2 regions of the Staphylococcus epidermidis genome follow, and region 1 is predicted to be linked to the other one. Evidence: predicted binding sites of a transcription regulator. Region 1 holds the regulator's gene; the other holds the start of a gene.

The links. The regulator CtsR, encoded in region 1, represses protease genes until heat stress. The targets are predictions, from matches to a motif close to ATGGTCAATAAAGGTCAAACA.
Region 2: a site for CtsR is predicted at 14,221-14,241, ahead of clpB (ATP-dependent chaperone ClpB). Genes of this name have one in related genera too.

The regions. Positions count from the first base shown of each region.
Region 1 covers NZ_AP019721.1:2,239,904-2,256,684, forward strand. The annotation lists gene FNL83_RS11005 (ATP-dependent Clp protease ATP-binding subunit) at 1-1,340, opposite strand, end outside; gene FNL83_RS11010 (protein arginine kinase) at 1,354-2,361, opposite strand; gene FNL83_RS11015 (UvrB/UvrC motif-containing protein) at 2,351-2,914, opposite strand; gene FNL83_RS11020 (CtsR family transcriptional regulator) at 2,935-3,396, opposite strand; gene FNL83_RS11025 (NupC/NupG family nucleoside CNT transporter) at 3,553-4,767, shown strand; gene FNL83_RS11030 (IS110-like element ISSep2 family transposase) at 5,043-6,242, opposite strand; gene pdxT (pyridoxal 5'-phosphate synthase glutaminase subunit PdxT) at 6,652-7,209, opposite strand; gene pdxS (pyridoxal 5'-phosphate synthase lyase subunit PdxS) at 7,212-8,099, opposite strand; gene pdxR (MocR-like pyridoxine biosynthesis transcription factor PdxR) at 8,196-9,560, shown strand; rRNA gene rrf (5S ribosomal RNA) at 9,800-9,914, opposite strand; rRNA gene FNL83_RS11055 (23S ribosomal RNA) at 9,985-12,906, opposite strand; tRNA gene FNL83_RS11060 (tRNA-Ile) at 13,090-13,166, opposite strand; rRNA gene FNL83_RS11065 (16S ribosomal RNA) at 13,265-14,815, opposite strand; rRNA gene rrf (5S ribosomal RNA) at 15,045-15,159, opposite strand; rRNA gene FNL83_RS11075 (23S ribosomal RNA) at 15,230-16,781, opposite strand, start outside.
Region 2 covers NZ_AP019721.1:1,865,046-1,881,826, reverse strand. The annotation lists gene addB (helicase-exonuclease AddAB subunit AddB) at 52-3,531, shown strand; gene addA (helicase-exonuclease AddAB subunit AddA) at 3,518-7,174, shown strand; gene FNL83_RS09120 (fumarylacetoacetate hydrolase family protein) at 7,373-8,278, shown strand; gene FNL83_RS09115 (YisL family protein) at 8,634-9,035, shown strand; gene FNL83_RS09110 (CoA-disulfide reductase) at 9,231-10,547, opposite strand; gene FNL83_RS09105 (Cof-type HAD-IIB family hydrolase) at 10,625-11,446, opposite strand; gene FNL83_RS09100 (metal-sulfur cluster assembly factor) at 11,559-11,867, shown strand; gene FNL83_RS09095 (acyltransferase family protein) at 12,262-14,085, shown strand; gene clpB (ATP-dependent chaperone ClpB) at 14,294-16,781, shown strand, end outside.

The DNA of each region.
Region 1 (16,781 bases):
GATTGCTTATCTCTTAAATTAGCGGCATTTTCAAATTCTTGAGCATGAACTGCAGCATCTTTTTCATTTTTTACTTTATCAATTTCTTGTTCAATCTCTTTTAAATTACTTGGCGTTGTATGACTTTTAAGTCTAACTTTTGAACTTGCCTCATCAATTAAGTCAATGGCTTTATCTGGCAAGAAACGATCTGAAACATAACGATCACTCAATTTAGCAGCCGCTTCTAAAGCTTCATCTGAGATATTAATTCTGTGATGAGCCTCATAACGGTCACGTAATCCTTTTAAGATTTCAATCGTGTCTTCAACTGTAGGTTCATCCACTTGAATTGGTTGGAAACGACGTTCTAATGCAGCGTCTTTTTCTATATTTTTACGATATTCATCTAATGTTGTGGCACCTATACATTGCAATTCTCCACGAGCTAAAGCGGGTTTTAAAATATTAGATGCATCAATTGCTCCTTCTGCGCCACCAGCGCCAACTAAAGTATGAAGTTCATCGATAAATAGAATAACATTACCAGCTTGATGAATTTCCTCCATAACTTTTTTCAATCTTTCTTCAAATTCACCACGATATTTAGTGCCAGCTACGACTGTACCCATATCTAATGACATTACACGTTTGTCTTTTAAAGTTTCTGGTACTTCATTTTTAACAATTGCTTGCGCAAGTCCTTCAGCAATTGCTGTTTTACCAACACCGGGTTCACCAATTAGCACAGGATTATTTTTAGTACGACGACTTAAAACTTCAATTACACGAGTAATTTCTTTATCTCGTCCTACGACTGGATCTAACGTTCCATCTTTAGCAATAACAGTTAAATCTCTAGCTAATCCATCTAAAGTAGGCGTGTTATTAGACTTATTAGCTTGCGCATTTTTATTACTCATTTCTGGACTTCCTAAAGCTTTTACAACTTGGGCACGTGCTTTAGTAATATTTAAATCTAGGTTTGCAAATACACGTGCTGCAACACCTTCATTTTCTCTAATTAAACCTAATAGTATATGCTCTGTTCCTACAAAGTTATGATGTAGCTTTCGAGCTTCATCCATAGACAGTTCAATTACTTTTTTTGCTCTCGGTGTATAATGTAGTGTGCCCATTTGCTCTTGACCGTGACCGATAAGTTTTTCAACTTCTTCGATGACTTTATCTTCAGTAATATTAAAACTTTCTAATACCTTTGCAGCTATACCTTCTGGCTCTTTCATTAAACCAAGCAAAAGATGTTCTGTTCCAATATTAGAATGGTTCAAACGAATTGCTTCCTCTTGTGCATGTGCCAACACACGTTGTGCACGCTCAGTCAATCTACCAAATAACATGTATAAATACCTCCTATTTTATATGTTCTCTTAATAAATCAGCTCTTTTTTCATTTACTGTTCTATTATCATCGTCATCTATTAAAAATGGTGACTGTATTGCTACCATTAATTCATTAAATTTAAAATTTTCAAGCAAAATATAATTCAAATCAATACCTAGTTTCACTTCGCTCAAACGATATGAGGCTTCTTCCATAGAAATAATTCTACTGTTTTGTAGTACACCTAATGATCGATAAACTCTATCCAGTGTCTCTACAGGATTGTGTTTATCAAGTCTTTCTCTTATTTGCTTTTCTTCATTTATAATTTGATTTACAACTTCAGTTAAGTTATCGATAATGTCTTCTTCTGTTTTCCCTAGTGTAAGTTGGTTTGAAACCTGATAAATGTGACCATATACTTGTGACCCTTCTCCGTATATACCTCGAATTGTAAATCCAAAACGATTAATTGTTTGTGCAATTCTGTTCATTCTTTTCATAATGGAGAGTCCAGGTAAATGTAGCATCACACTTGCACGCATTCCTGTACCAATATTAGTAGGACAGGTAGTTAAATATCCTAAATGCTCATCATAACTAATGTCTAACGCTTTATCTAATTCATCATCAATTTTAGAAGCGCGTTGATATAAATCCTTTAGCGATAAATCAGTTCCTAGAGCCTGTATTCGTATATGATCTTCTTCGTTTATCATAACACTTACCGATTCATCATCATTTAACATTACTGCTGAAGCAGGTTGTTTCACTAGTTCAGGACTCACAAGATGTTTCGCAACCAATTTCATTTTACTTTGTTGATCCATCGTATCTAATCGATTTAAAGTTAAGTTGGGAAGCGCATCTTGAACTTCATTTATCACTCGATATCCTTCTTGCTCTGAAGGGAACATAAGTGGGTGGACATGGTTTTCAAGATTTCTAGCTAATCGAATTCTGGAAGAAATAATAACAGGTGTCTCCTCAGACATCTTCATCCACTCACTAATATTAGTATGGATATTACTCATCATGAGACACCTCGCTTTCACTTTTTAAAGCTTTAATTTCATCACGAACAATCGCTGCCTCTTCAAACTCTTGATCATCTATCAATTTATTTAGATATTTTGATTTTTCTTCAATTTGCTTTTTTATTGCAAGTTTCTTATAAGATGATTGTGGTGTTTTTCCTACATGCTCAAATTGACCACCTTGAACACGTTGAACTATATCAATGATGTCTTCTTTAAACGTAGCATAACAATCAGCACACCCAAACTTACCAACATGTGCAATATCCTTAAGTGTCATCTGACACGTTGGACATTTTTTTTCTTCTTTAAATGCCATCTCATGAAAATTAATACCATGTTTTGCAGCGAGGTGTTGAAGTATCTGTTTCACTACAAATGCTTCTTCTATATCGTCTTGGTGTGTATGATACGTATTATCATCATTAGAATGTAACCAGGGATTTTCTCCTTGGGCACATACTGAACATACCCATTTTTCATGCGTACTATCTATACCTTTAACAGTAAGTTTAACTTCCGCTTCATTAAAATGGCAATTTTCACAAAGCAATTTTAAACACCTCACCTAACCTAGTAATAATTAATAACTGGTAGTAATCGTTTTAAGATATTAGCTCTTATAATATCGCGTGCAACAACATCCATTTTTAAAGTTTCTCTATCAATAATGGTCTGTATCATTTTAGCTTCTCTTTCATTGATCAAACCTTTATCTAACAAACCATCTATGACATAATACCCTTGTTGTTGAGAAATAGATGGACCTATTAATTGTAGTAAGTGATTAATATAACCTGTTGCATCTTTATTTTCAATTTTAGTGATTCGAATGTAACCACCGCCACCACGTTTACTTTCTATTTCATAACCATGTTCATTAGTAAAACGTGTCTTAATAACATAGTTAAGTTGAGAAGGAACACAATCGAAACGTTGAGCAATATGAGCGCGTTGTATTTCTACAACATCTTCATCTGCTTCTTCAAATAACCGCTTAATGTATTGTTCTATGATGTCGGACATATTGTGCATAGATATCACCTCTTTTTTGACCTTCTTTGACTATATTATATGACCATCTTTGACCTTTTTCAACCAATTTGATTTTAAAATTTCAAATTAATGATGTTAGCGTGTTCATTTTGTTGTATGATAGAAAATAGAAAAAATTTAAAGGAATGAAGAAATATGCATATTGTGATTGGGATATTAGGAATCATTTTCTTTTTAGCACTCGCAGTTTTATTTAGTTCAGACAGAAAAAATATTCGCTGGCGATATGTTGGATTGCTATTAGTAATTCAACTAATATTTGCATTTATATTACTTAAAACTAATTTGGGAATTTCAGTTATTGGGAGTATTTCAGATGGTTTTAATTATTTATTAGCTAAAGCAGCGGTCGGTGTCAATTTTGTATTTGGTGGCTTTAAATTTATTGATCCTAAACAACCACCATTCTTCTTTAGCGTTTTGTTACCTATTGTTTTTATTTCAGCATTGATAGGTATATTACAATATACACGAATACTTCCACTAATTATTAACTTATTGGGATTTTTAATTTCAAAAATTAATGGAATGGGCCGTTTAGAATCTTACAATGCGGTCGCGGCAGCAATTCTAGGACAATCTGAAGTCTTTATCTCATTAAAAAAACAATTACCTTACATACCTAAACAACGCTTATATACATTAACTGCTTCAGCGATGTCAACGGTATCAGCATCAATTATAGGCGCTTATTTTACACTTATTGAACCAAAATATGTTGTGACTGCAGTAGTGCTTAACTTATTTGGTGGTTTTATCATTGCATCTATCATTAATCCTTATAAAGTCAATGAGGAAGACGACAAATTATTAATTGCTGAGAACGAAACAAAAAAACAATCTTTCTTTGAAATGCTTGGGGAGTATATACTAGATGGATTTAAAGTAGCAGTTATTGTAGGCGCTATGCTGATAGGTTATATTGCAATTATTGCTTTATTAAATGGAATGGTGAGTGGAATCTTAAGCTTTATGTCTGGCGGTGCTATTCAATGGAACTTCCAAACGCTTATTGGATTTATTTTTGCACCTTTCGCTTTCTTAACTGGAATACCGTGGCAAGATGCAGTTCAATCTGGTTCAGTAATGGCTACAAAATTACTATCTAATGAATTTGTAGCAATGCAAGATTTAGGTAAAGCGACTGGATTATCGGAACATGCTAAAGGAATTACCTCTGTCTTCTTAGTATCATTCGCAAACTTTAGTTCAATTGGTATTATTTCAGGAGCTATTAAATCATTGAATGATGAAAAAGGTGACGTTGTTGCTCGTTTCGGAATAAAATTATTATTTGGTGCAACACTTGTTTCGTTTATATCAGCGGCTATTGCAGGATTCTTTATCTAACATACGTAGATTTAAGCAAGAGTAACGTTTTTGTTTCTCTTGCTTTTATTTTAATTCAAATCGTAAATGTTCACTCATCAAAAATACATTTTTCTAAATTTCGAGCTTCTTCAATGACACTCAATCTGCCAATGTATTGAAAAAGCCTGTGTTTGTCCCAGCCTCTTTCCTACGATTAGTCAAGTACTTATAATTAAAATAAGCATTACTTAACTAAACCGTTCATTTTAATTTTTTTGAATAAGGTGTTAAACTACATTTGATTGTACGTTTGGCTAATGTGGTGACATTTGATAATCGTACAATTTATGATTCATTACAAGATAATGAATTGTTTTTAATAATCGATTTATACAAGCAATGATGGCAGTCTTATGAGGTTTCTCATTAGGCTGCTTTCTTAGTTTGTAGTAATAATCGACGACATGATTGTCATAATGATGCTGCCCTCTTATTATATTCATAATCACCCAAAATAAAAGTTTTCTCGCTTTTTTATTACCACGCTTGTTGATGGTATCTCTACAGTGTGTATGACCTGATTGATATCGTTTGATATCAATGCCAACAAAAGCATTGAGTTGTTTATTTGATTTAAATCGCTTAATATCACCAATCTCCCCAATAATCATAGCTGTGCTTAGCTTACCAATACCAGGTATCGAATGAATATTTTCAAAATAATCGAGTTGTTGTGCTAATTGAATCATGGCATCATCTAATTGTTTGAGATGATGAATAGATTGTTTTAATTGTTGAATAAGTAAGCGTAATTTTTCGACTAGAAAGGAATGTCTATCGACATTAGGATAGCTTTCTTGAGCAATCACTCTTAATTGAAGTGCATATTTTGTAGCTTTATCCATTGACATTCCTTTATCTGTAGAATTGAATATATGTGTAATCAGTACCTCCTTGTCGATATCAAGAACCATGTCTGGATGAGTAAAGATTTCTGCGATGTTGAGTGCAATGATTGAATATCGACTACTGAATAATCTTTCTAAACCAGGGAATGTTTGATGGAATAATTCAAGGATCTGAAATTTAAGTCGATTTTGTTCATTCTCGATTTCTAGATGAAAACGGACGTGTTCTCTTAATTCAAAGAATATTAACTCATGTATAGGTAAGTTGTCTGTTTGTTTAAGCGTCGGTCCTAAACAAGCAAGCTTATGAGCATCTGCCTGATCAGTTTTCCATGATCTTAGAGCGCTCGTTTTAAATTTGGCTTCTAACGGATTCATTTGAATATAGTTAATTTGATTTACACAACAAAATCGTTCCATACTTCTTGAATAGATACCTGTAGATTCAAAAATGAGTTGTGGGTGGTCTAAGTCATTCAAATACTTGAGTAAATAGTTGTAACCATTTTTATTATTTTGGATGAAAAACTCTTTTTGGAATTTTTCATTTTTATAATGTGCAACTACACTACTTCTTTTACTAATATCAACACCTAAGTAATCGATAAAAAAACCTCCTTTGAATAATTGAGAAGCTAAAAACTTTACTCAACCTTTCTCATTTCATTTTCCTATACACGGTTTCAAGAACCCAACATACTACAAACGAATTTCAAAAGGCGAGAGTAAAGCTGACTTGTTTTTTATACGGATTTAAAATCCAAGAGTCTGGACAGTCTACTTCTCTCTATAACTATAAAAAATAGCTATGAAAAAATCTATCGTCATAGATTTCTTCATAGCTAATCTTAGTATGTTTTAAATGATTTAAATATTAGAATTTTGACAAATAATTAGAACAATCAATCGTTATCTCACACATAGAGTAAAATAAACTACAATTTATTAAACTTCCTTCAAAATAAATTGTTAAAATTAATAGAAACTAATTTGTAAATCAAATATTACAAAATGATTAATGTTTAATCATGTGTTCAATAAAATACTTAGTGATACGATAATCATCAGTTAGTTCTGGATGGAAAGAAACACCGAGGTATTGTCCTTGTTTGACGGCTACTATTTTACCTCCAACTTTACTAAGTATTTCCACTCCGTTATCCACTTTAGCAATATGAGGTGCTCTAATAAATACTCCCTCAATATCATTTGCTATCCCTTTAATATCAAGTTCAGATTCAAAGCTATCGACTTGTCTACCGAATGAATTACGCTCAACAGTTATATCTAATTTATTTAAATAACCAGACTCATTTTCAACATTTTTTGCAAGAACAATTAATCCAGCACATGTTCCAAACATTGGCAAATCTAATTGTTGTAACTTTTCTTTAAATCCATATAAATCCATTAAACGACGTAATGTTGTAGACTCTCCACCAGGTAATATTAGACCATCAATTTCATCTAGTTGCTCTACTCTTTTTATAGCAATGCCTTCATAACCACTTAATTCAATATGACGTATATGTTCACGTACAGCACCTTGTAAGGCTAAAACACCAATTTTAATCATTACCAACCACGCTCTTGCATTCTTTCTTCTAGTGAAATTTGATTAATATCTAGACCTTTCATAGCCGTACCTAGCTCACTAGCCAATTTTCCGATTAACTCATAATCTTGATAATGTGTTGTAGCTTGAACGATAGCTTTAGCAAATTTTTCAGGATCTTCAGATTTAAATATACCTGAACCAACAAATACACCATCTGCACCTAATTCCATCATTAGTGCTGCATCCTGAGGCGTAGCAACACCACCAGCTGCAAAATTAACTACAGGAAGACGTCCATTATCTTTAATTTGTTTTAATACTTCATAAGGTGCACCCAAATCTTTTGCAAATGTCATAATTTCATCATCATTCATAACTGTTAAGCGGCTAACTTCAGAATTAACACGTCTCATATGACGGACAGCTTCAACAATATTACCAGTACCAGGTTCACCTTTCGTACGCAACATCGCCGCACCTTCACCAATGCGTCGTGCTGCTTCACCTAAGTTACGACAGCCACACACAAAAGGAACTGTAAATTGATCTTTTCTTAAATGATATTCTTCGTCTGCAGGCGTTAATACTTCAGACTCATCTATATAGTCAACACCCATCGATTCTAAAACTCTAGCTTCTGTAATATGACCAATTCTGGCTTTAGCCATAACCGGAATTGATACGGCATTCATAACTTCTTCAACTATTTTAGGATTCGCCATACGTGCAACACCGCCAGCAGCACGAATATCTGATGGTACACGCTCTAATGCCATTACGGCAACAGCTCCGGCTTCTTCAGCAATTTTAGCTTGTTCTGCATTAACGACGTCCATAATGACACCGCCTTTTTGCATTTCAGCCATTCCTCTTTTAACTCGATCTGATCCTACTATTTTAGACATACTACTTACCCCTTTTCTTATTGATTAAATATATTTTACGAGATAAACTGATATTTAAAAAGGTTCAATTTGTACATAAAGATAGGGGTCAGTTAATTGAAAGTAAATCAACCACTTTATTTATCGTTATATGAAAAGTTAAAAAATCAAATTATCGAAGGTCAATATCAATCAAATGATAGATTTCCATCTAAACGACAGTTAAGTAACTATTTATCTGTTAGCCACACTACAATAGAACATGCATATCAATTACTTGTAGATGAGGGTTTCATTTATTCGAAACCTAGATCTGGCTACTTCGTTTCCGATATAGAATCGTTGCCAGTGATACATCGACAAACAAATCAATTAAACACTGATAACTTAGAAAAGAAGCAACGACAATATAAATATGCTTTTAATTTAGCTGAAATTGATTCTGAAAGTTTTCCTATGCACATTTTTAGAAAATATGCGAAAGACGTTTTTGAAGACCATCAGCTATCACTATTACAACGAGGCGAGCGTCAAGGGGAATATATTTTAAGGCAACAAATTTCACATTACTTATTTAATAGTCGTGGCGTCACTTGTCACCCAAATCAAATTATTGTTGGATCATCAACAAGCCAGTTACTCGATATGATAACCAATTTACTAAAAAAAGAAGAATTTATTATTGAACAGCCAAGTTATCCACCTATTAAACATACGCTTGATAAAAAAGGTATAAGTTATATTCAAGTCCCAGTTGAACAAAATGGAATACAAATCGACCCTATTTTAAATACAAATAACAATATTTTGTATATAACACCATCTCATCAATTTCCAACTGGTTATGTCACCAATTTAAAAAAAAGAACACAATTAATCAATTGGTCCCATCAAGCTAAGCAAAGATATATTATCGAAGATGATTATGATTCAGAATTTAGATATTTTGGCAAACCCATACCTGCATTACAAAGTTTAGACACAAAAGGAAAAGTCATTTATATTAGTACTTTCTCAAAATCTTTATATCCAAGCTGTAGGATTGCATATATTGTTTTGCCACAAAATTTAATGCACAAATATAATAATCAAAAATATAAAGAGGGAAATACAGTGCCTGTGCATGTTCAACACATGGTTGCTCAATTCATGATAAGTGGGAAATTTGAAAGACATTTGAATAAAATGCGAAAGATATATAGAGATAAACTTGATTATATTTTAAAACGATTAAAGCCCTACAATACTCAAATAAAGATTGAAGGCGCACTAACTGGAATGCATTTTACAATAACTGTTAATAATGGATTGTCAATGAAACAATGTTTAAAAAATGCGAAAAAAAATAATTTAAAATTAAAACCTTATCATTACGAAAATTATTCTAAAGTTTATCCAAAATTTATTTTAGGATTTGGGGGGATAAAAAAAGAAGAATTAGAAGATCATGTTAATGCATTAATTCATTCACTCGTTATATAAATACTAGATTTTAAGAAACTTTAAAATGCTTTAATTATTGTTACGATACACAACAGTAATTAAAGCATTTAAGGTTGGATATGTTACTTAACCTTTATAAGCCACATATGAAATTACCTCTTATAAAAGTTGTTAAGTAGCGAATTTATTTATTAATACTTTCTTTTTTAGAACTATTTTTGCATAAAAAAAAGAGACCTTTCGGTCTCGATTAGGCTCATCGCATCCATACGATATTTGCCTGGCAACGTCCTACTCTAGCGGAACGTCAGTCCGACTACCATCGGCGCTAAGGAGCTTAACTTCTGTGTTCGGCATGGGAACAGGTGTGACCTCCTTGCCATTGTCACCAGACAAATGAATGATTATACATTCAAAACTAGATAGTAAGTAAGATTTTGCGTCGCAAAACGTTTTTTAAAAATTGATTAAGTCTTCGATCGATTAGTATTCGTCAGCTCCACGTGTCACCACGCTTCCACCTCGAACCTATTAACCTCGTCATCTTCGAGGGATCTTATAACCGAAGTTGGGAAATCTCATCTTGAGGGGGGCTTCATGCTTAGATGCTTTCAGCACTTATCCCGTCCATACATAGCTACCCAGCTATGCCGTTGGCACGACAACTGGTACACCAGAGGTATGTCCATCCCGGTCCTCTCGTACTAAGGACAGCTCCTCTCAAATTTCCTACGCCCACGACGGATAGGGACCGAACTGTCTCACGACGTTCTGAACCCAGCTCGCGTACCGCTTTAATGGGCGAACAGCCCAACCCTTGGGACCGACTACAGCCCCAGGATGCGATGAGCCGACATCGAGGTGCCAAACCTCCCCGTCGATGTGAACTCTTGGGGGAGATAAGCCTGTTATCCCCGGGGTAGCTTTTATCCGTTGAGCGATGGCCCTTCCATGCGGAACCACCGGATCACTAAGTCCGTCTTTCGACCCTGCTCGACTTGTAGGTCTCGCAGTCAAGCTCCCTTATGCCTTTACACTCTATGAATGATTTCCAACCATTCTGAGGGAACCTTTGAGCGCCTCCGTTACCTTTTAGGAGGCGACCGCCCCAGTCAAACTGCCCGCCTGACACTGTCTCCCACCACGATAAGTGGTGCGGGTTAGAAAGCCAACACAGCTAGGGTAGTATCCCACCAACGCCTCCACGTAAGCTAGCGCTCACGTTTCAAAGGCTCCTACCTATCCTGTACAAGCTGTGCCGAATTTCAATATCAGGCTACAGTAAAGCTCCACGGGGTCTTTCCGTCCTGTCGCGGGTAACCTGCATCTTCACAGGTACTATGATTTCACCGAGTCTCTCGTTGAGACAGTGCCCAAATCGTTACGCCTTTCGTGCGGGTCGGAACTTACCCGACAAGGAATTTCGCTACCTTAGGACCGTTATAGTTACGGCCGCCGTTTACTGGGGCTTCGATTCGTAGCTTCGCAGAAGCTAACCACTCCTCTTAACCTTCCAGCACCGGGCAGGCGTCAGCCCCTATACATCACCTTACGGTTTAGCAGAGACCTGTGTTTTTGATAAACAGTCGCTTGGGCCTATTCACTGCGGCTCTTCTGGGCGTGAACCCTAAAGAGCACCCCTTCTCCCGAAGTTACGGGGTCATTTTGCCGAGTTCCTTAACGAGAGTTCGCTCGCTCACCTTAGAATTCTCATCTTGACTACCTGTGTCGGTTTGCGGTACGGGCACCTGTTATCTATCTAGAGGCTTTTCTCGGCAGTGTGAAATCAACGACTCGAGGAAACAATTTCCTCTCCCCATCACAGCTCAGCCTTATGAGTGCCGGATTTGCCTAACACTCAGCCTTACTGCTTGGACGTGCACTCCAACAGCACGCTTCGCCTATCCTACTGCGTCCCCCCATCGATTAAAACGATACTAGGTGGTACAGGAATATCAACCTGTTATCCATCGCCTACGCCTGTCGGCCTCAGCTTAGGACCCGACTAACCCAGAGCGGACGAGCCTTCCTCTGGAAACCTTAGTCAATCGGTGGACGGGATTCTCACCCGTCTTTCGCTACTCACACCGGCATTCTCACTTCTAAGCGCTCCACATGTCCTTGCGATCATGCTTCGACGCCCTTAGAACGCTCTCCTACCATTGTCCAAAGGACAATCCACAGCTTCGGTAATATGTTTAGCCCCGGTACATTTTCGGCGCAGTGTCACTCGACTAGTGAGCTATTACGCACTCTTTAAATGATGGCTGCTTCTAAGCCAACATCCTAGTTGTCTGGGCAACGCCACATCCTTTTCCACTTAACATATATTTTGGGACCTTAGCTGGTGGTCTGGGCTGTTTCCCTTTCGAACACGGACCTTATCACCCATGTTCTGACTCCCAAGTTAAATTAATTGGCATTCGGAGTTTGTCTGAATTCGGTAACCCGAGAGGGGCCCCTCGTCCAAACAGTGCTCTACCTCCAATAATCATCACTTGAGGCTAGCCCTAAAGCTATTTCGGAGAGAACCAGCTATCTCCAAGTTCGATTGGAATTTCTCCGCTACCCTCAGTTCATCCGCTCACTTTTCAACGTAAGTCGGTTCGGTCCTCCATTCAGTGTTACCTGAACTTCAACCTGACCAAGGGTAGATCACCTGGTTTCGGGTCTACGACCAAATACTCAACGCCCTATTCAGACTCGCTTTCGCTGCGGCTCCACATTTGCTGCTTAACCTTGCATCAGATCGTAACTCGCCGGTTCATTCTACAAAAGGCACGCCATCACCCATTAACGGGCTCTGACTACTTGTAAGCACACGGTTTCAAGTTCTCTTTCACTCCCCTTCCGGGGTACTTTTCACCTTTCCCTCACGGTACTGGTTCACTATCGGTCACTAGAGAGTATTTAGCCTTAGGAGATGGTCCTCCCAGATTCCGACGGAATTTCACGTGCTCCGTCGTACTCAGGATCCACTCAAGAGAGAATATGTTTTCGACTACAGGATTATTACCTTCTTTGATTCATCTTTCCAGATGATTCGTCTAACATGTTCTTTTGTAACTCCGTATAGAGTGTCCTACAACCCCAACAAGCAAGCTTGTTGGTTTGGGCTCTTCCCGTTTCGCTCGCCGCTACTCAGGGAATCGATTTTTCTTTCTCTTCCTCCGGGTACTAAGATGTTTCAGTTCTCCGGGTCTGCCTTCTGACATGCTATAAATTCACATGTCGATAACATGACATAACTCATGCTGGGTTCCCCCATTCGGAAATCTCTGGATCAACGCTTACTTACAGCTACCCAAAGCATATCGTCGTTAGTAACGTCCTTCATCGGCTTCTAGTGCCAAGGCATCCACCGTGCGCCCTTAATAACTTAATCTATGTTTCCACCATATTTTGAATTGTTATTCAAAATAAATAGCTAAAACTAGTTATTAATCTTGTGAGTGTTCTTTCGAACACTAGCGATTATTTATGAATTCAAGCTTATTTAAAACTCTATTCACTCGGTTTTGCTTGGTAAAATCTTACTTGCTTATCTAGTTTTCAATGTACAAATAAATGGTGGGCCTAAGTGGACTCGAACCACCGACCTCACGCTTATCAGGCGTGCGCTCTAACCAGCTGAGCTATAGGCCCATTATATAATTTGAATGCTAATAAACATTCAAAACTGAATACAATATGTCACGTTATTCCCTCATCTTCGTAGAAGATGTTCCGAATAATATCCTTAGAAAGGAGGTGATCCAGCCGCACCTTCCGATACGGCTACCTTGTTACGACTTCACCCCAATCATTTGTCCCACCTTCGACGGCTAGCTCCAAATGGTTACTCCACCGGCTTCGGGTGTTACAAACTCTCGTGGTGTGACGGGCGGTGTGTACAAGACCCGGGAACGTATTCACCGTAGCATGCTGATCTACGATTACTAGCGATTCCAGCTTCATATAGTCGAGTTGCAGACTACAATCCGAACTGAGAACAACTTTATGGGATTTGCTTGACCTCGCGGTTTCGCTACCCTTTGTATTGTCCATTGTAGCACGTGTGTAGCCCAAATCATAAGGGGCATGATGATTTGACGTCATCCCCACCTTCCTCCGGTTTGTCACCGGCAGTCAACTTAGAGTGCCCAACTTAATGATGGCAACTAAGCTTAAGGGTTGCGCTCGTTGCGGGACTTAACCCAACATCTCACGACACGAGCTGACGACAACCATGCACCACCTGTCACTCTGTCCCCCGAAGGGGAAAACTCTATCTCTAGAGGGGTCAGAGGATGTCAAGATTTGGTAAGGTTCTTCGCGTTGCTTCGAATTAAACCACATGCTCCACCGCTTGTGCGGGTCCCCGTCAATTCCTTTGAGTTTCAACCTTGCGGTCGTACTCCCCAGGCGGAGTGCTTAATGCGTTAGCTGCAGCACTAAGGGGCGGAAACCCCCTAACACTTAGCACTCATCGTTTACGGCGTGGACTACCAGGGTATCTAATCCTGTTTGATCCCCACGCTTTCGCACATCAGCGTCAGTTACAGACCAGAAAGTCGCCTTCGCCACTGGTGTTCCTCCATATCTCTGCGCATTTCACCGCTACACATGGAATTCCACTTTCCTCTTCTGCACTCAAGTTTTCCAGTTTCCAATGACCCTCCACGGTTGAGCCGTGGGCTTTCACATCAGACTTAAAAAACCGCCTACGCGCGCTTTACGCCCAATAATTCCGGATAACGCTTGCCACCTACGTATTACCGCGGCTGCTGGCACGTAGTTAGCCGTGGCTTTCTGATTAGGTACCGTCAAGACGTGCATAGTTACTTACACATTTGTTCTTCCCTAATAACAGAGTTTTACGATCCGAAGACCTTCATCACTCACGCGGCGTTGCTCCGTCAGGCTTTCGCCCATTGCGGAAGATTCCCTACTGCTGCCTCCCGTAGGAGTCTGGACCGTGTCTCAGTTCCAGTGTGGCCGATCACCCTCTCAGGTCGGCTACGCATCGTTGCCTTGGTAAGCCGTTACCTTACCAACTAGCTAATGCGGCGCGGATCCATCTATAAGTGACAGCAAAACCGTCTTTCACTATTGAACCATGCGGTTCAATATATTATCCGGTATTAGCTCCGGTTTCCCGAAGTTATCCCAGTCTTATAGGTAGGTTATCCACGTGTTACTCACCCGTCCGCCGCTAACGTCAGAGGAGCAAGCTCCTCGTCTGTTCGCTCGACTTGCATGTATTAGGCACGCCGCCAGCGTTCATCCTGAGCCAGGATCAAACTCTCCATAAAAAATTATGATGTTTGATTAGCTCATAAATACTAAATAGTTTGTAACATTTCGTTACTGTTTATTGGAATTAACGTTGACATATTGTCATTCAGTTTTCAATGTTCATTTCTAATCAACAAGAATTAATTATACATCTTAAGCATAGTTAAGTCAACAAAAAATTCAAGTTAATTTATTAATATATTCTATTAATCCACAAAAAAATGACCAACAGGTCAAAAGTAGATTGCCTGGCAACGTCCTACTCTAGCGGAACGTCAGTCCGACTACCATCGGCGCTAAGGAGCTTAACTTCTGTGTTCGGCATGGGAACAGGTGTGACCTCCTTGCCATTGTCACCAGACAAATGAATGATTATACATTCAAAACTAGATAGTAAGTAAGATTTTGCGTCGCAAAACGTTTTTTAAAAATTGATTAAGTCTTCGATCGATTAGTATTCGTCAGCTCCACGTGTCACCACGCTTCCACCTCGAACCTATTAACCTCGTCATCTTCGAGGGATCTTATAACCGAAGTTGGGAAATCTCATCTTGAGGGGGGCTTCATGCTTAGATGCTTTCAGCACTTATCCCGTCCATACATAGCTACCCAGCTATGCCGTTGGCACGACAACTGGTACACCAGAGGTATGTCCATCCCGGTCCTCTCGTACTAAGGACAGCTCCTCTCAAATTTCCTACGCCCACGACGGATAGGGACCGAACTGTCTCACGACGTTCTGAACCCAGCTCGCGTACCGCTTTAATGGGCGAACAGCCCAACCCTTGGGACCGACTACAGCCCCAGGATGCGATGAGCCGACATCGAGGTGCCAAACCTCCCCGTCGATGTGAACTCTTGGGGGAGATAAGCCTGTTATCCCCGGGGTAGCTTTTATCCGTTGAGCGATGGCCCTTCCATGCGGAACCACCGGATCACTAAGTCCGTCTTTCGACCCTGCTCGACTTGTAGGTCTCGCAGTCAAGCTCCCTTATGCCTTTACACTCTATGAATGATTTCCAACCATTCTGAGGGAACCTTTGAGCGCCTCCGTTACCTTTTAGGAGGCGACCGCCCCAGTCAAACTGCCCGCCTGACACTGTCTCCCACCACGATAAGTGGTGCGGGTTAGAAAGCCAACACAGCTAGGGTAGTATCCCACCAACGCCTCCACGTAAGCTAGCGCTCACGTTTCAAAGGCTCCTACCTATCCTGTACAAGCTGTGCCGAATTTCAATATCAGGCTACAGTAAAGCTCCACGGGGTCTTTCCGTCCTGTCGCGGGTAACCTGCATCTTCACAGGTACTATGATTTCACCGAGTCTCTCGTTGAGACAGTGCCCAAATCGTTACGCCTTTCGTGCGGGTCGGAACTTACCCGACAAGGAATTTCGCTACCTTAGGACCGTTATAGTTACGGCCGCCGTTTACTGGGGCTTCGATTCGTAGCTTCGCAGAAGCTAACCACTCCTCTTAACCTTCCAGCACCGGGCAGGCGTCAGCCCCTATACATCACCTTACGGTTTAGCAGAGACCTGTGTTTTTGATAAACAGTCGCTTGGGCCTATTCACTGCGGCTCTTCTGGGCGTGAACCCTAAAGAGCACCCCTTCTCCCGAAGTTACGGGGTCATTTTGCCGAGTTCCTTAACGAGAGTTCGCTCGCTCACCTTAGAATTCTCATCTTGACTACCTGTGTCGGTTTGCGGTACGGGCACCTGTTATCTATCTAGAGGCTTTTCTCGGCAGTGTGAAATCAACGACTCGAGGAAACAATTTCCTCTCCCCATCACAGCTCAGCCTTATGAGTGCCGGATTTGCCTAACACTCAGCCTTACTGCTTGGACGTGCACTCCAACAGCACGCTTCGCCTATCCTACTGCGTCCCCCCATCGATTAAAACGATACTAGGTGGTACAGGAATATCAACCTGTTATCCATCGCCTACGCCTGTCGGCCTCAGCTTAGGACCCGACTAACCCAGA
Region 2 (16,781 bases), 370 kb from region 1:
AGAAAATACACCTGTGTGATATGATTAATAATAAAGGAGTGAGGGAATGTTATGGAATTTAATACATATATTGGTCGAGCAGGTACAGGAAAGTCAACAGCCATGCTTAATCAAATAAAAAATAAAATGAAGCAAGACCCGCTGGGTGATCCTATAGTATTAATTGCACCTACTCAGAGTACTTTTCAATTAGAGCAAGCATTTGTAAATGATTCCGAACTTCATGGTAGTTTGAGAACTGAAGTACTTCACTTTGAAAGATTGAGTCATCGTGTTTTTCAAGAAGTTGGTGGTTTGACAGAGCAACGATTATCTAAGGCCGCTTTAGAAATGATGATTTTCCATATTGTTCAACAACATGAGTCTGATTTGAAATTGTATGGTTCACAAGCTCAATACTATGGTTTAAGCGAAAAGTTAGCTGAGCAAATTCAAGATTTTAAAAAATATAATGTCACTCCTGAACACTTAGATCAATTGATAGAAAATCATTCAGTACAAACGAGAACAAAACATAAATTAGAAGATATTTCTCTTATTTATAAACAATTAGAATCACGAATGAATGGTGAATTTATAACAACAGAGGATAGTTTGCAACAATTCATTGAAATACTATCTCAATCTCAGTGGATAAAAAAGGCTGAAGTATTTATTGATGGATTCCATAATTTTTCTACATTGGAATATAGAATTATAGAAGCACTTGTTCAACACGCCAAACAGGTGACTGTGTTATTAACGACCGATGGCAGCCATCATCCATTTAGTTTGTTTAGAAAGCCATCTGAAGTTTTATCACATTTGGAGGATATCGCTAATCGTTTAAATATAAATCTAAATAAAACATATTTTAATACATTTTATCGCTATAAAAATGATGATTTAAAGAATCTTGAAAATGGGTTTGATGCATTACAATTTACGCCTAAACATCATCAAAATCATGTTAAAATATTTGAATCTTCAAGCATGAGAGAAGAAATAAATGAAGTAGCTCGACGTATTTTAAAAGATGTCAGAGAAGCAGATTATAAATTCAGGGACATTGCTATATTATACCGTGATGAATCGTATGCATATCTATTCGAGTCAATACTTCCTTCATATGATATACCATTTAACATTGATACTAAAAAGTCTATGACACATCATCCTATCATGGAAATGTTACGTTCTTTATTGGAAGTGATACGTTCAAATTGGCATATTAATGCAATGTTACGATTATTTAAAACGAATGTTTTAACGTCTCAATTTAAAAGAAGTAGCTATTTAATTGATTTACTGGAAAATTTCGTTTTAGAACGTGGTATTTATGGTAAACGTTGGTTAGATGAAGATATCTTTAGTATTGATCAGTTTAGTAGAATGGGACGTAAATCACATCAACTAACTGAAGAACATCAAGCATTATACAAAGAAGTAATTAAACTTAAAACGAATGTTATAGATAAAGTATTACATTTCGAACAAGCTATGAATGAAGCGCATACAGTTAAAGATTATGCTACGTCATTTTATGAAAGTTTGGAGTATTTTGAACTACCGAGTCAGTTAATGACTCAACGTGATGAATTAGAGTTAGCGGGTCTAACAGAAAAAGCCGAAGAAATTGACCAAGTATGGAATGGTTTAATACAAATTTTAGATGATTTAGTTACTGTATTTGATGATCAGGAAATGACACTTCAACAATTTTTAGATGTTTTTGATATAGGTTTAGAGCAATTAGAGTTTGTTATGATACCTCAAACTTTGGATCAAGTTAGTATCGGTACAATGGATTTAGCGAAAGTTGATAATAAAAAACATATTTATATGGTTGGGATGAATGATGGTACATTACCACAGACTGTATCTTCATCAAGTTTGATTACAGATGAAGAGAAAAAATATGTTGAGGACAATGCACATGTAGAGTTAAGTCCAACTTCAGATATACTGCAAATGGATGAAGCGTTTGTATGTTACATCGCTATGACAAGGAGTCAACAAAGCGTTACTTTTTCATATAGTTTAATGGGGAATTCTGGAGATGAGAAGGAAATTAGTCCTTTTTTAACACAAATTAAAGAATTATTTTATGATTTAGAAATCACCAATCTACAAGATTTACATAAAGCGCAACCATTATTAATGATGCAACATTCACATCAAACTAAAATTCAGCTTTTTGAATATTTAAGAGGTTGGTTAGACCATGAAGACATAGATATTCGTTGGTTGGATGCATATTTAGCTATTCGAGACGATGATCAATTAAATCAAGGTTTAGATTATCTTACGACGTCATTGACATATGATAACGAGACTGTCCAATTAAATGAAACCTTATCACAACAACTTTATGGTAAAACTATCAACGCTAGTGTGTCTCGTTTTGAAGGTTATCAACAATGTCCTTTTAAACATTATGCCTCGCACGGTTTAAGATTAAATGAACGCACTAAATATGAATTACAAAATTTTGACTTAGGAGATATTTTCCATTCAGTTTTAAAATATATTTCCGATCGAATTTATGGTGACTTCAAGAATTTAGATACAAAGAATATTCAATCACTTACTAAAGAAGCATTAGAGCTTATTTTACCTAAAGTACAGTTTAATTTGTTAAATTCGTCTGCGTATTATAAATATTTATCTAAAAAGATTGGATCAATCGTTGAAACAACTTTAAAGGCACTTAAATATCAAGGGGAGTACTCTAAATTTGTACCTCAACGATTTGAAACAGGATTTAGAAAATCACCTAAAAACAAAGGTGAACTTGTTGCACAACCACTGATTACCAATCAGGGAATTCCGATTAATATAAGAGGTCAAATCGATCGTATTGATACATATACAAAAGGTGATCATAGTTATGTCAATATCATTGATTATAAATCTTCAGAAAGTAGTGCAACACTCGATTTAACAAAAGTTTATTATGGTTTGCAAATGCAAATGATGACCTACATGGATATTGTATTACAAAACAAGGAACGTTTAGGTCTTACAGATATTGTGAAACCAGGGGGTCTACTTTATTTCCATGTCCATGAACCGCGCATTAAATTTAAAAGTTGGGCAGATATAGATGAAGACCAATTTCAAAAAGACTATATCAAAAACTTTAAAATGAGTGGTTTGCTTAATCGTGACCAAGAAGTGTTAGACGCTTTAGATATTAGACTTGAACCAAAGTATAATTCGGATATTGTTCCAATAGCATTAACAGCTAAAGGCGCTATAAATCAGCGTAGTAGTAAAGTAGCTGATGAAAACATCATTTATCAATTAATAGAACATAATAAGAAGAATTTTATCGAGACAGCCACCCACATTATGGATGGACATACGGAAGTGGCACCCTTGAAGTACAAACAAGTATTACCTTGTCAATTTTGTAATTATAAATCAGTTTGTCATGTAGACGGATTAATAGATAGTAAGCGTTATAGAACAGTAGATGAATCGATAAAACCATTAGATTTAATTCAACAATTAAGAAATGAAGGTGGTGAAAGACATGATTCCAACTAAACCTCAAGATGTGATTTGGACAGATGCACAATGGCAAAGTATTTATGCGAAAGGACAGGACATACTTGTTGCTGCTGCAGCAGGTTCCGGAAAAACAGCCGTTCTAGTTGAGCGTATTATACAACGTATACTAAGAGATGAGGTAGATGTAGATCGGTTACTAGTTGTAACATTTACGAATTTAAGCGCACGTGAGATGAAGCATCGAGTTGATAAACGTATACAAGAAGCATCTTTTAAGGATCCTAACAATGAACATTTAAAGAATCAGCGAATCAAAATTCATCAAGCACAGATTTCTACTTTACACAGTTTCTGTTTGAAATTGATTCAGCAGCATTATGACGTATTAGATATCGATCCTCATTTTAGAACAAGTAGTGAAGCGGAAAATATATTATTATTAGAACAAACTATTGATGATGTTTTAGAACAACACTATGATAAATTAGATCCTCACTTTATAGAATTAACCGAACAACTATCATCAGATAGGAATGATGATCAATTTAGAAGTATTATTAAGCAGTTATATTTTTTCAGTATTGCTAATCCTCAACCATTTGAATGGCTCAATCAATTAGCGCAACCATACAAAGAAGAAAATAAACAGCGAGAATTAATGCAGCTTATCAATGATTTAGCAATGATTTTTATGAAAGCAGGATATGAGGAATTACAAAAAAGTTATGACTTATTCTCAATGATGGAAAGTGTTGATAAGCAGCTTGAAGTTATTGAAACCGAACGCATGTTTATTACTAAAGCCATTGAAGGTAAAGTATTAAATACAGATGTTATCACACAACATGAATTTATGAGTCGTTTTCCGGCAATAAATAGCAAGATAAAAGAAGCAAATGAAGGCATGGAAGATGCTTTAAATGAAGCAAAACAACATTATGATAAATATAAATCTTTAGTTATGAAAGTAAAAAATGATTATTTTTCTAGAAATGCAGAAGATTTGCAAAGAGATATGCAACAACTCGCACATCGAGTGGCTTATTTAGCTCAAATAGTTCAAGACGTGATTCAATCATTTGGTGTTCAAAAACGAAGTCGTAATATTTTGGATTTCTCAGATTATGAACATTTTGCATTACGCATTCTTACTAACGAAGATGGCTCGCCTTCGCGTATCGCTGAAACGTATCGTGAACATTTTAAAGAAATCCTAGTTGATGAGTATCAAGATACTAATAGAGTGCAAGAAAAAATATTATCTTGTATTAAAACTGGTGAAGAACACGATGGTAATTTGTTCATGGTTGGGGATGTGAAGCAGTCTATTTATAAATTTAGACAAGCTGATCCCAGTTTATTTATTGAAAAATATAATCGCTTTTCTAGTAGTGGAACTGAAAGTGGCTTACGCATTGACTTATCGCAAAACTTTCGTTCGAGACAGGAAGTGTTATCTACAACCAATTATTTGTTCAAACATATGATGGATGAACAAGTAGGAGAAATTTCATATGATGATGCAGCGCAATTGTATTTTGGTGCACCATATGACGAAGTTTCACATCCTGTTCAATTACGGGCACTTATTGAGGCAAGTTCAGAAAATAGTGACTTAACTGGAAGTGAACAAGAAGCGAATTACATTGTTGAGCAAGTTAAAGATATTATTAATCATCAAAACGTATACGATATGAAAACAGGTCAATACAGAAAAGCAACATATAAAGATATCGTAATTTTAGAGCGAAGTTTTGGTCAAGCTCGTAATCTTCAACAAGCTTTTAAAAATAATGATATCCCTTTTCACGTAAATAGTAAGGAAGGATATTTTGAGCAAACTGAAGTACGTCTTGTTCTTTCATTTTTAAGAACAATAGATAATCCACTTCAAGACATTTATTTAGTGGGTTTGATGCGTTCTGTAATATATCAATTTACTGAAGAAGAATTAGCTAAAATAAGAGTTGTAAGCCCTCATGATGATTACTTTTATCAATCTATAAAAAATTATATGATTGATGAAAAAGCTGATTCTAGATTGGTTGACAAGTTAAATCGTTTTATTCAGGATATACAAAAATATCAAAATTATAGTCAAAGTCAACCGGTTTACCAATTAATTGATAAATTTTATAATGATCATTTTGTAATTCAGTACTTTAGCGGTCTTATTGGAGGTAAAGGTAGAAGAGCGAATCTGTATGGGCTATTTAATAAAGCTGTTGAATTTGAAAATTCAAGTTTCAGAGGTTTATTCCAATTTATTCGTTTTATTGATGAGCTTATTGATCGTAAAAAAGATTTTGGTGAAGAAAATGTCGTAGGTCCTAACGATAATGTGGTTAGAATGATGACGATTCACAGTAGTAAAGGATTAGAATTTCCATTTGTAATTTACTCAGGATTATCTAAAAAATTCAACAAAGGTGACCTGAATGCACCAGTTATTCTAAATCAACAATATGGTTTAGGTATGGATTATTTTGATGTAAATAAAGATATGGCTTTTCCTTCGCTTGCCTCTGTGGCATATAGAGCAATAAATGAAAAAGAACTTATATCAGAAGAGATGCGTTTAATCTATGTTGCGTTGACACGAGCAAAAGAGCAACTTATTTTAGTTGGAAGAGTCAAAGATGAAAAATCGTTAATTAAATATGAAAAATTAGCTGTTTCAGACACACATATAGCAGTTAATGAACGCCTTACTGCCACAAATCCATTTGTTCTAATTTATGGTATTTTGGCTAAGCATCAATCGCCTTCATTGCCAAATGATCAAAGATTTGAAAGAGATATTGATCAATTAAATTCTGAAGTGAAGCCACGCGTATCAATAGTGATTGATCATTACGAGGATGTTTCAACTGAAGAAGTGGTCAATGATAATGAAATAAGAACAATCGAAGAATTAAAGGCCATAAATACTGGTAATGAAGATGTGAAAATTAAAATTCATCAACAGCTTTCTTATGACTATCCTTTTAAAGTTAACACGATGAAACCATCTAAACAGTCGGTATCAGAGTTAAAACGCCAATTAGAAACTGAAGAAAGTAATACAAATTATGATAGAGTACGTCAATATCGTATTGGTGTTGCATCATATGAAAGACCCAAGTTTCTTACCCAAACAAAAAAAAGAAAAGCAAATGAAATAGGGACTTTAATGCATACAGTCATGCAACACTTACCTTTTAGAGAACAACGTTTAACAAAAGACGAATTACTCCAATATATCGATGGATTGATTGACAAACAACTTATTGATGAAGATGCAAAAGAGGATATTAGAATAGATGAGATTATGCATTTCATTGATGGCCCTCTCTATATGGAAATAGCTCAAGCTGACAATGTTTATACTGAATTACCTCTTGTGGTAAATCAAATTAAAGTTGATGGACTTACAAGTGAAGATGAAGATGTATCCATTATTCAAGGTATGATTGATTTAATATATGAAAGTGACGGACAATTTTACTTTGTTGATTACAAAACAGATGCTTTTAATAGAAGAAAAGGTATGAGTGATGAAGAAATAGGGAATCAGCTCAAAGAAAAATATCAGATACAAATGACGTATTATCGAAATACTTTAGAAACCATACTTAAACGACCTGTAAAGGGTTACTTATATTTTTTCAAATTTGGTACATTAGAAATAGATGATTAAAATTCAAAGTTACTTTGATAAAGTGGGAAACAATAAGCCGTGTTTTCATCCTAACCAAGAAAACACGGTTTCACTGTATATATGTCTGTTATTAAGCTTACAAATAAACTTTCTTAATTTTCTTACTTTTATATTTGTTATTTGAACTTAGATATAGTTATAATATGTAATAAGATATAGATGAGGAGTTGATTATGAATGAAATTTCTATCATTCAAACATAATGACAGAACTTCATATGGTGTTAAAGTAAAACGTGAAGATGCTGTTTGGGATTTACCAATGGTTTTTGCTGAGTTTGGGGACAAAGACTTTAATCCTAAAACTTTAATTGCAGGTTTACAGCAAAATCAAACTTTAGACTTTCAAGAGCAAGTTCGAAAAGCAGTTGTCGCAGCAGAAGAAAGTGGAAGAGATGAGGAATTTAAACTTTTATTCACTGATATTGATTTTCTACCACCAGTGACACCTCCTAATAATGTGATTGCATTTGGTAGAAATTATGAAGATCATGCTAGTGAATTAAATCATGAAGTTGATAGTTTATACGTATTTACTAAAGCGGCTTCATCTTTAACTGGTGATGAAGCAACAATTCCTAATCATAAAGATATTACAGAACAATTGGACTATGAAGGCGAACTTGGAATTGTAATTGGAAAATCAGGCGAAAAGATTCCTAGAGGATTAGCTTTAGATTATATTTATGGGTACACAATTATCAATGATATTACAGATCGTACTGCGCAAAGTTCACATGATCAAGCATTCTTATCAAAAAGTTTAACTGGGGCATGCCCAATGGGCCCTTATATAGTAACCAAAGACGAATTACCTGCGCCAGAGAATGTAAATATCGTAACAAAAGTGAATAACGAAATTCGACAAGATGGCAACACTGGTGAGATGATTTTAAAAATAGATGAACTCATCGAAAAGATTTCAAAATATGTAGCTTTACATCCAGGCGATATCATTGCAACTGGTACACCCGCTGGTGTGGGTGCTGGTTTACAACCACCACAATTTTTACAACCAGGTGATGAAGTCAAAGTAACTATAGATAATATTGGCACTTTAACAACATATATATCTAAAAATTAAGAGTTATACAATTCTTTAAAAAGTTAAAGGGGAGTGGAGTAAATATGTTACTCCCTAATCCCTAACTTGCTTTGTCTGTAGAAATTTTAGTGTAATTCTATGTGTTGAGCGTTGGAATTTAATTTGCTTATTTTAAAATTTCTGTTCAAAAACTTGATATTAATACATTTTTAGTTCAGTCATCGAATGACTATTCGTTAAAAAAGTCTGGGATATTATTTTTATTCTAGACTTTTTTGTATACTTATCAAAATATTTATTATTTTAATTATTGATAAAAATTGAAGTAATGGAATCATCAAATATTTAGAAATATGTTATGATGATTTAGAAATAAAAAGATGGGGGGACAAACATGTTACATGTCCATATTTTAAGTTGGGTATTAGCAATTATTTTATTTATCGCAACTTATTTAAATTATTCACAAACGCAAGGTGCATCACCTTATTATAAGCCTTTGCATATGGCATTAAGATTATTCATGCTATTAACATTAATTTCTGGTTTTTGGGAATTAATCGAAGAGTTTATGGCTGCCTCTAATGGTGAAGGTGGAAATCATATGCTACTTACTTTAAAAATGTTATGTGGTTTAGCTGTTATCGCATTTATGGAAATTTCTATTGCTAAAAGAAAAAAACAACAGACTAGCCATAAATTCTTTTGGATTACTATTATTTTAATCATAATTACAATGGCTATTGGTGTTATTTTACCTTGGGGCCCAATTTCTAAAATATTTGGAATAAGTTAAACATGCTTGGATACAATAACGTACGATTTATATTTATTGAAGTATGAACATCATATTATTCCTAAAAAAAAGACCAAAATGAATTCAAAAAATTCATTTTGGTCTTTTTATATGAAAATTATAAGTTCATTTTCCTAAATAGTCACTCTTGCTATTTCTCCCATTCTATTCATAAATTATGATTTGTGTGGAATGTTATTGCGCTTTATACCCAATTAAATTAATTAAATCTTTTGGATGACTATAAGGAGGTGCATATGCTACTTCAAATTCTGTTAAATCATCCACAGTAGCATTATTCATCATTGCCATTGATAATACGTCTATTCTTTTATCGGCACCTTGTTTACCAACTGCTGCTGCGCGTATAAGTTTTCTCGAGTCTTTTTCAAAATAAACACGTAAATGTAGTGGTGAATTTCCTGGGTAATATCCTGCATGAGCTCCTTGCTTAACTTCAACCATATCATAATCGAAATTTTTAAGTTCATTTGGTTTGATGCCAACACTTGCTAATGTATAGTCAAAAAATTTCACTATATTATTTCCTAGATAACCTTTAAAGTGAATAGACGAATTTCCAGAAAGTTGTTCAGCTATAATACTTGCACCACGGTGTGCTCCCCAAGCAAGTGGAACCTGTGCCGGTAAATTCACATGACGATAATGTGAAGTAATAACATCACCTAATGCATAAATATTTGGTATATTTGTTTGGAAATTATGATTTACTGGGATATATCCTTTATCATTCAGTATGACGTTAGATGATTTAATAAATTGTGAATTTGGATGAGTACCTACACCTTCGATAATAAGATCAAAGTTTTCAACTTTACCAGATGTGAATGTAACTTCATGTCCATTGACGTGACTAATTTCTTCGTTAAATCTATAAGTGATATTTCTTTTTTCTATTTCGTCGATGATGGGTTGATTCATATCTTGATCCATCAGTTTATTAATATTTGTAGAGCGATGAATCCATGTGACATCCAAACCTCTATGATGTAAATTTTCAAGGACTTCTAAAGAGATGTAACCCGCGCCAACAACAAGTGCACGTTGTGCTTTGGTATTCGTAATAAAGGTATCAATTGTTTCAGTATCTTCGAGATTTCGCACAGTAAATGAGATATCACTATGAGTGTTTAATCGATTTGCAGATGCGCCAGGACTTAAAATCAATGTATCGTAGCTTTCTTCAAAAGTTTGATTAGTTTGATGATTTAAGACAGTAACTTTTTGTCTCTCATCATTGATTTGTATAACTTCATGGTATGTTTTTACAGTGATTTGCTTTTTGTCATAAAATTGATTGGGCGTGTATGCTAAAACTTTACGACGGTCCTCGATAACGTTGCCAATATAATAAGGTAATGCACAATTAGCAAAGCTCATGTCTCTATCTTTTTCAAAAACAATGATTTCACTCTCTTTATCTAATCTTCGAATTTGACTTGCACAAGTCGCACCACCAGCAACTGCACCGACTATTATAATTTTATTCATAGCTGTCTCTCCTTTATATATGTATGATATTGAAACACGTATGCCTTTTTAATCATCACTTGGATTGTTTATTCAACTTAATAATAACGCATTTTCAAATTAAAAAAGTCATTTAAATAACGACCTATTCCGTCTTCATTATTACTAAACGTAGTCTCATTTGCTATTTCTTTTAAATCTTTCAAGCCATTGGCCATTGCAATGCCATGGGTCGCAAACTTTATCATTTCTATATCATTGTCCTCATCACCAAACGCAATGATATGATCGTCGGCGATGTTTAAATAGTTTTGAACATGCTTGATTCCACGTGCTTTGTTAATCCCACGTTTCACAATTTCTATTACTGGAAACGGTGCGCCCCAACGACGATGTTCAATATTTTCTGCATAAAAATGTGTTAACATATCTTTAATTTCAGGAATATTTTCTTCTTCTGCTTCAACAAGTAATGACGTAGGTGCTTCATTAAGATTTTCAAGTAAATTACCCGTTTGAATTTTAGGATTTCCCATTGAAAAACCTTCGAAAAGTCTTGGATCATAACTATTTATAAAGACGTAGTCTTTTACTTCAGCAATGATATTTGTAATATGAGATTGTTGAAGTGCTGTAATAATATTTTTAGAAATTTCTACATCAAGTACTTCATGTATCACTTTGAAATCGTTTGCTTTTGGATGATGTACAAATGCTCCATTAAAGTTAACAACAGGTGTGCTCATATTTAGTTCATGATAATACATCTGGCTTGCGCGATAAGGTCTTCCAGTAGCAATCATAACGTAGTGTCCACATTGTTGTAATTCGGTTAATACTTGTTTAGTGTAAGGTGAGATTTCTTTATTGTCATTTAATAATGTACCATCTAGATCTAGACAAATTAAATAAGGTTGCATATATTACTCCTTGTGTTGTTAATTATCATGTAACAGTATCATAGCATTTTATTGGCGTTTTGTCGGATATTTGATATATTGGTGTAAAGAAAATTTTAAAGAGGTGATACTGATGGAAGAAGCACTAAAAGATAGTATCTTAGGCGCTCTTGAAATGGTAATAGATCCTGAGTTAGGGATAGATATCGTTAATTTAGGTTTAGTATATAAAGTTGATGTTGATGATGAAGGTTTATGTACAGTTGAAATGACATTGACTTCGATGGGATGTCCATTAGGACCACAAATTATTGAACAAGTTAAGAGTGTTTTGGCTGAGATTCCTGAAATTTCTGATACAGAAGTGATGATTGTATGGAGTCCACCTTGGAATAAAGATATGATGTCACGATATGCCAAAATAGCTTTAGGCATCGGATAATATAAAGGATAGCTACTCATTGTTTGGAATAATGATGTAGCTATCCTTTTTAATTATTAAAGAAAATTCAATAAGAATTATCGTATGTTCATTTAATATTTTTATAAATTGGGCCTATAATAAAATTGAATTAATATTACAAATGTATTACAATACTTAAGACTTATAACCTTTTAATGAGGTATATCTTACGAAGTATGATAATTAATTCAATGGAAACGTGCGCTATATGATAGGGATAGCTATAACATAAGAGAATGACCTTGTTAATTTAAATGAGATAAAATTTGTTTGAATAAGTTGATTAGAAGCAATAGCGTTCGTCTTATGAAATTGATTAGTAAAAAAGTTACTTGTCTAACGAAATTTATTATTAATAGGGAAGAATGTAACAATGAGAAAAAAATTAAATAATGAATATCGCTCTGCTAAAAAAATACGATATATGCCTGGATTAGATGGTTTGCGAGCAATTGCAGTCATTGGTATTATTATTTATCACTTGAATAAACAATGGTTAACAGGTGGTTTTTTAGGCGTAGATACTTTTTTTGTTATTTCAGGTTATTTGATTACGAGCTTATTACTTAAAGAGTATGAAGATACTGGAACAATAAATCTTAAAAATTTTTGGATTCGTCGTATTAAAAGGTTATTACCAGCGGTATTTGCATTAATAGTAGTAGTTGGAATTGCAACTTTATTATTGCACCCCGAGCATATTGTAAGAGTTAAACATGATATGATAGCAGCAATATTTTACGTATCTAATTGGTGGTATATTGCTAAAGATGTCAATTATTTCGAGCAATTTTCTTTTATGCCTTTAAAGCACCTATGGTCACTAGCCATTGAAGAGCAGTTTTACCTTTTTTTCCCAGCAGTACTCTTATTATTTATGGCAATAGTTAAGAAAAAGAAAAATGTCATACTGATGTTTTGGATCATATCCCTGGTTTCATTATTAATGATGGTTGTTATTTCTCAACCTCACTTGAACCATTCTAGAGTATATTTTGGAACTGATACAAGATTGCAGACACTGCTTTTAGGTGTACTTCTAGCATTTATCTGGCCACCTTTTAAATTAAATCCCAATCCACCTAAAGGATTAAAAACTGTGATTAATAGTGCGGGTATCATAGGACTTACATTTTTAATTCTATTATTCTTTACTGTTAGTGATGAAAGTGATTGGATTTATAACGGTGGATTTTATCTTATTTCAACAATGACTTTGCTAATTATTGCAAGTGTTGTTCATCCAACGACAATTTTAGCTAAGTTATTAGGAAATCCTTTATTTGTCTACATTGGAAAGCGTTCATACAGTTTATACTTATGGCATTTTCCTGTAATTAGCTTTATTCATAGTTATTTTATTGATGGTCAATTACCAACTTATGTTTATATTATGGATATCGTAATTACTGTATTATTAGCCGAATTATCATTTAGATATGTTGAAACGCCATTAAGAAAGGAAGGTCTAAAGGCTTTTACATTTAAAAAAACTTACAAACCTCAGTTTATTAGAACAATTGTAACGTTAATTATGTTGTTACCTTTTATTTTTATACTAGTTGGAGCTTTCGATAAATTCGGAAAAGATACAATTTCAAATAAAGCACAAACATTTAATACAAACGAGGCTGATCAATATCTTATTCATATGATACCGATTGATAATATTTCGTTAACTAGCGATGGTAAAACCAAAGAGAATAAGAAAGACAATGATGTATATACACAAATTAAGCCATTATTAATTGGTGATTCAGTTATGGTAGATATAGGGGAACAATTTAAAACGAAAGTACCCAAAGCTAAAATCGATGGCAAAGTCGGTCGTCAACTCTATCAGGCCGAGAGCCTCGTTAAAAATCAATATAGACATTATAATAAACCATCAGACCAAATCATACTTGAGTTAGGTACAAATGGTGATTTTACAAAAGAACAATTAGATAATTTAATTGACAAATTTGGCAAAGCACAAGTGTATCTTGTGAATACAAGAGTGCCAAGATCATATGAAAGTCATGTTAATGAGTTGATGGCAAAAGCAGCTAAAAATAAAAAGAATGTAACCCTAATTGATTGGTATAGTCGCTCAAAAGGGCATACAGAGTATTTTGCTCCAGACGGAATCCATCTTGAAAATGATGGCGTAGAGGCATTGACAGATGAGATATTAAAAAATATAAAGAAGAAATAATAAATTAATCATTGAGGAAGAACTCTATTCATTTGGAATTAAGTTCTTTCTCTTTTTTCATTTCTATGTCGTAATAAAATGAAAAAATAAGCTTTTATTGTTGATTAAATAGATAGGAAGGTCTATAATATAGTTAAGGTCAAAGAAAGTCAAAGTCAAATTTGATTTCTCTATATTGATCTACTCTTAATGATAGAGGTGAAATAATTTGGATATTAATCAAATGACATATGCTGTACAAGGTGCCTTACAAAAAGCAGTCGCGTACAGTAAAGAATATGAATTACAAAACATTGAAGTTGAAGCATTGTTAAAAGCTGCAATGAATGAAAATGATAGTTTATTTAAAAGTATATTAGAACGAGCAAATATTGATGTTGATCAATTAATAAAAGCATACGATAATCAATTAAGTCATTATCCAACTGTACAAGGTGACAATGTTCAGTATGGACAGTATATTAGTGCTAAAACAAATGAATTATTAGACAAAGCCGAGAAATATATGAAGTCCTATGAAGATGAGTTTATTTCTATGGAGCATATATTACGTGCAGCCATAGATACTGATGAAACTACTCAAAAATGGGTCGGCAATAAAGTAGAAGTGATAAAAGAAATTATAACTAAAGTTAGAGGGGGAAATCATGTGACATCTCAAAATCCAGAAGTAAACTATGAAGCTTTAGAAAAATATGGTCGTGATCTTGTAGAAGAAGTACGTCAAGGTAAAATGGACCCTGTCATCGGTAGAGATGAAGAAATACGTAATACAATTCGTATATTAAGTCGAAAAACAAAAAATAATCCGGTTTTAATCGGTGAACCAGGTGTAGGTAAAACTGCAATTGTTGAAGGTTTAGCACAACGAATTGTACGTAAAGACGTTCCAGAATCATTACTCGATAAAACGATTTTCGAGCTTGATTTAAGTGCCTTAGTTGCAGGTGCAAAATATAGAGGTGAATTTGAAGAACGTTTAAAAGCAGTATTGAAAGAAGTAAAAGAATCTGAAGGTCGAATCATCTTATTCATTGATGAAATTCATATGTTAGTAGGCGCTGGTAAAACTGATGGTGCTATGGACGCAGGAAACATGTTGAAACCAATGCTTGCGCGTGGTGAATTGCATTGTATAGGTGCTACGACATTAAATGAATATCGTGAATATATTGAAAAAGATTCAGCATTAGAACGTCGTTTCCAAAAAGTTGGGGTCAGTGAACCTGATGTTGAGGATACAATATCAATTTTACGTGGTCTAAAAGAACGTTATGAGGTCTACCATGGTGTACGTATACAAGACCGTGCACTTGTTGCAGCGGCTGAGCTATCTGATAGATATATTACCGATAGATTTTTGCCAGATAAAGCTATAGATTTAGTCGACCAAGCGTGTGCGACAATACGTACAGAAATGGGATCAAATCCAACAGAGTTAGACCAAGTAAATCGTCGAGTAATGCAATTAGAAATTGAAGAAAGTGCCTTGAAAAATGAATCTGATAACGCAAGTAAACATCGTTTAGAAGAGCTTCAAGAGGAATTATCTAATGAAAAAGAAAAACAATCCTCTTTAAAATCACGTGTTGAACAAGAAAAAGAAAAAATTGCTAAAGTACAAGAAAAACGTGCTGAACTAGATAGTAGTCGTCAAGCTCTTGAAGATGCACAAACAGAAGGTAATCTTGAAAAAGCAGCAGAATTACAATATGGTACAATTCCGCAATTAGAAAAAGAATTGCAAAAATTTGAGGAAGCCTTTCAAGATGAAACTGGCGAAGATAGTGAAAGAATGATTCGTGAAGTCGTTTCAGATGAAGAAATAGGCGACATAGTTAGTCAATGGACAGGTATACCTGTATCTAAACTTGTGGAAACAGAAAGAGAAAAGCTATTAAGTTTAAGTGACATCTTACACAAACGTGTAGTAGGTCAAGATAAAGCAGTTGATTTAGTATCAGACGCAGTAGTTAGAGCACGTGCTGGAATTAAAGATCCGAATAGACCAATCGGAAGTTTCTTATTCTTAGGACCTACTGGAGTAGGTAAAACTGAATTAGCAAAATCGCTTGCTTCATCACTTTTCGATTCTGAAAAACATATGATTAGAATTGATATGAGCGAATATATGGAAAAACATGCTGTATCACGTTTAATTGGTGCACCTCCAGGTTATGTAGGTCACGATGAAGGTGGTCAATTAACTGAAGCAGTTAGACGTAATCCATACTCAGTTATTTTGTTAGACGAAGTTGAAAAAGCACATAGCGATGTTTTTAATGTATTACTTCAAATACTAGATGAAGGTCGTCTTACGGATTCTAAAGGTAGAAGTGTTGACTTTAAAAATACCATTATCATCATGACTAGTAATATTGGTTCACAAGTATTACTTGAAAATGTAAAAGATGCTGGTGAAATTAGTGATGATACAGAGAAAGCAGTTATGGACAGTCTACATGCATACTTCAAACCTGAAATATTAAATCGTATGGATGACATCGTGTTATTTAAACCATTATCAGTTAATGATATGAGTATGATTGTAGATAAAATTTTAACACAATTAAATATGAGATTATTAGATCAACATATCTCAATTGAAGTGACAGAAGAAGCGAAAAAATGGCTAGGTGAAGAAGCGTATGAACCACAATTTGGTGCAAGACCATTAAAACGCTTTGTTCAACGAC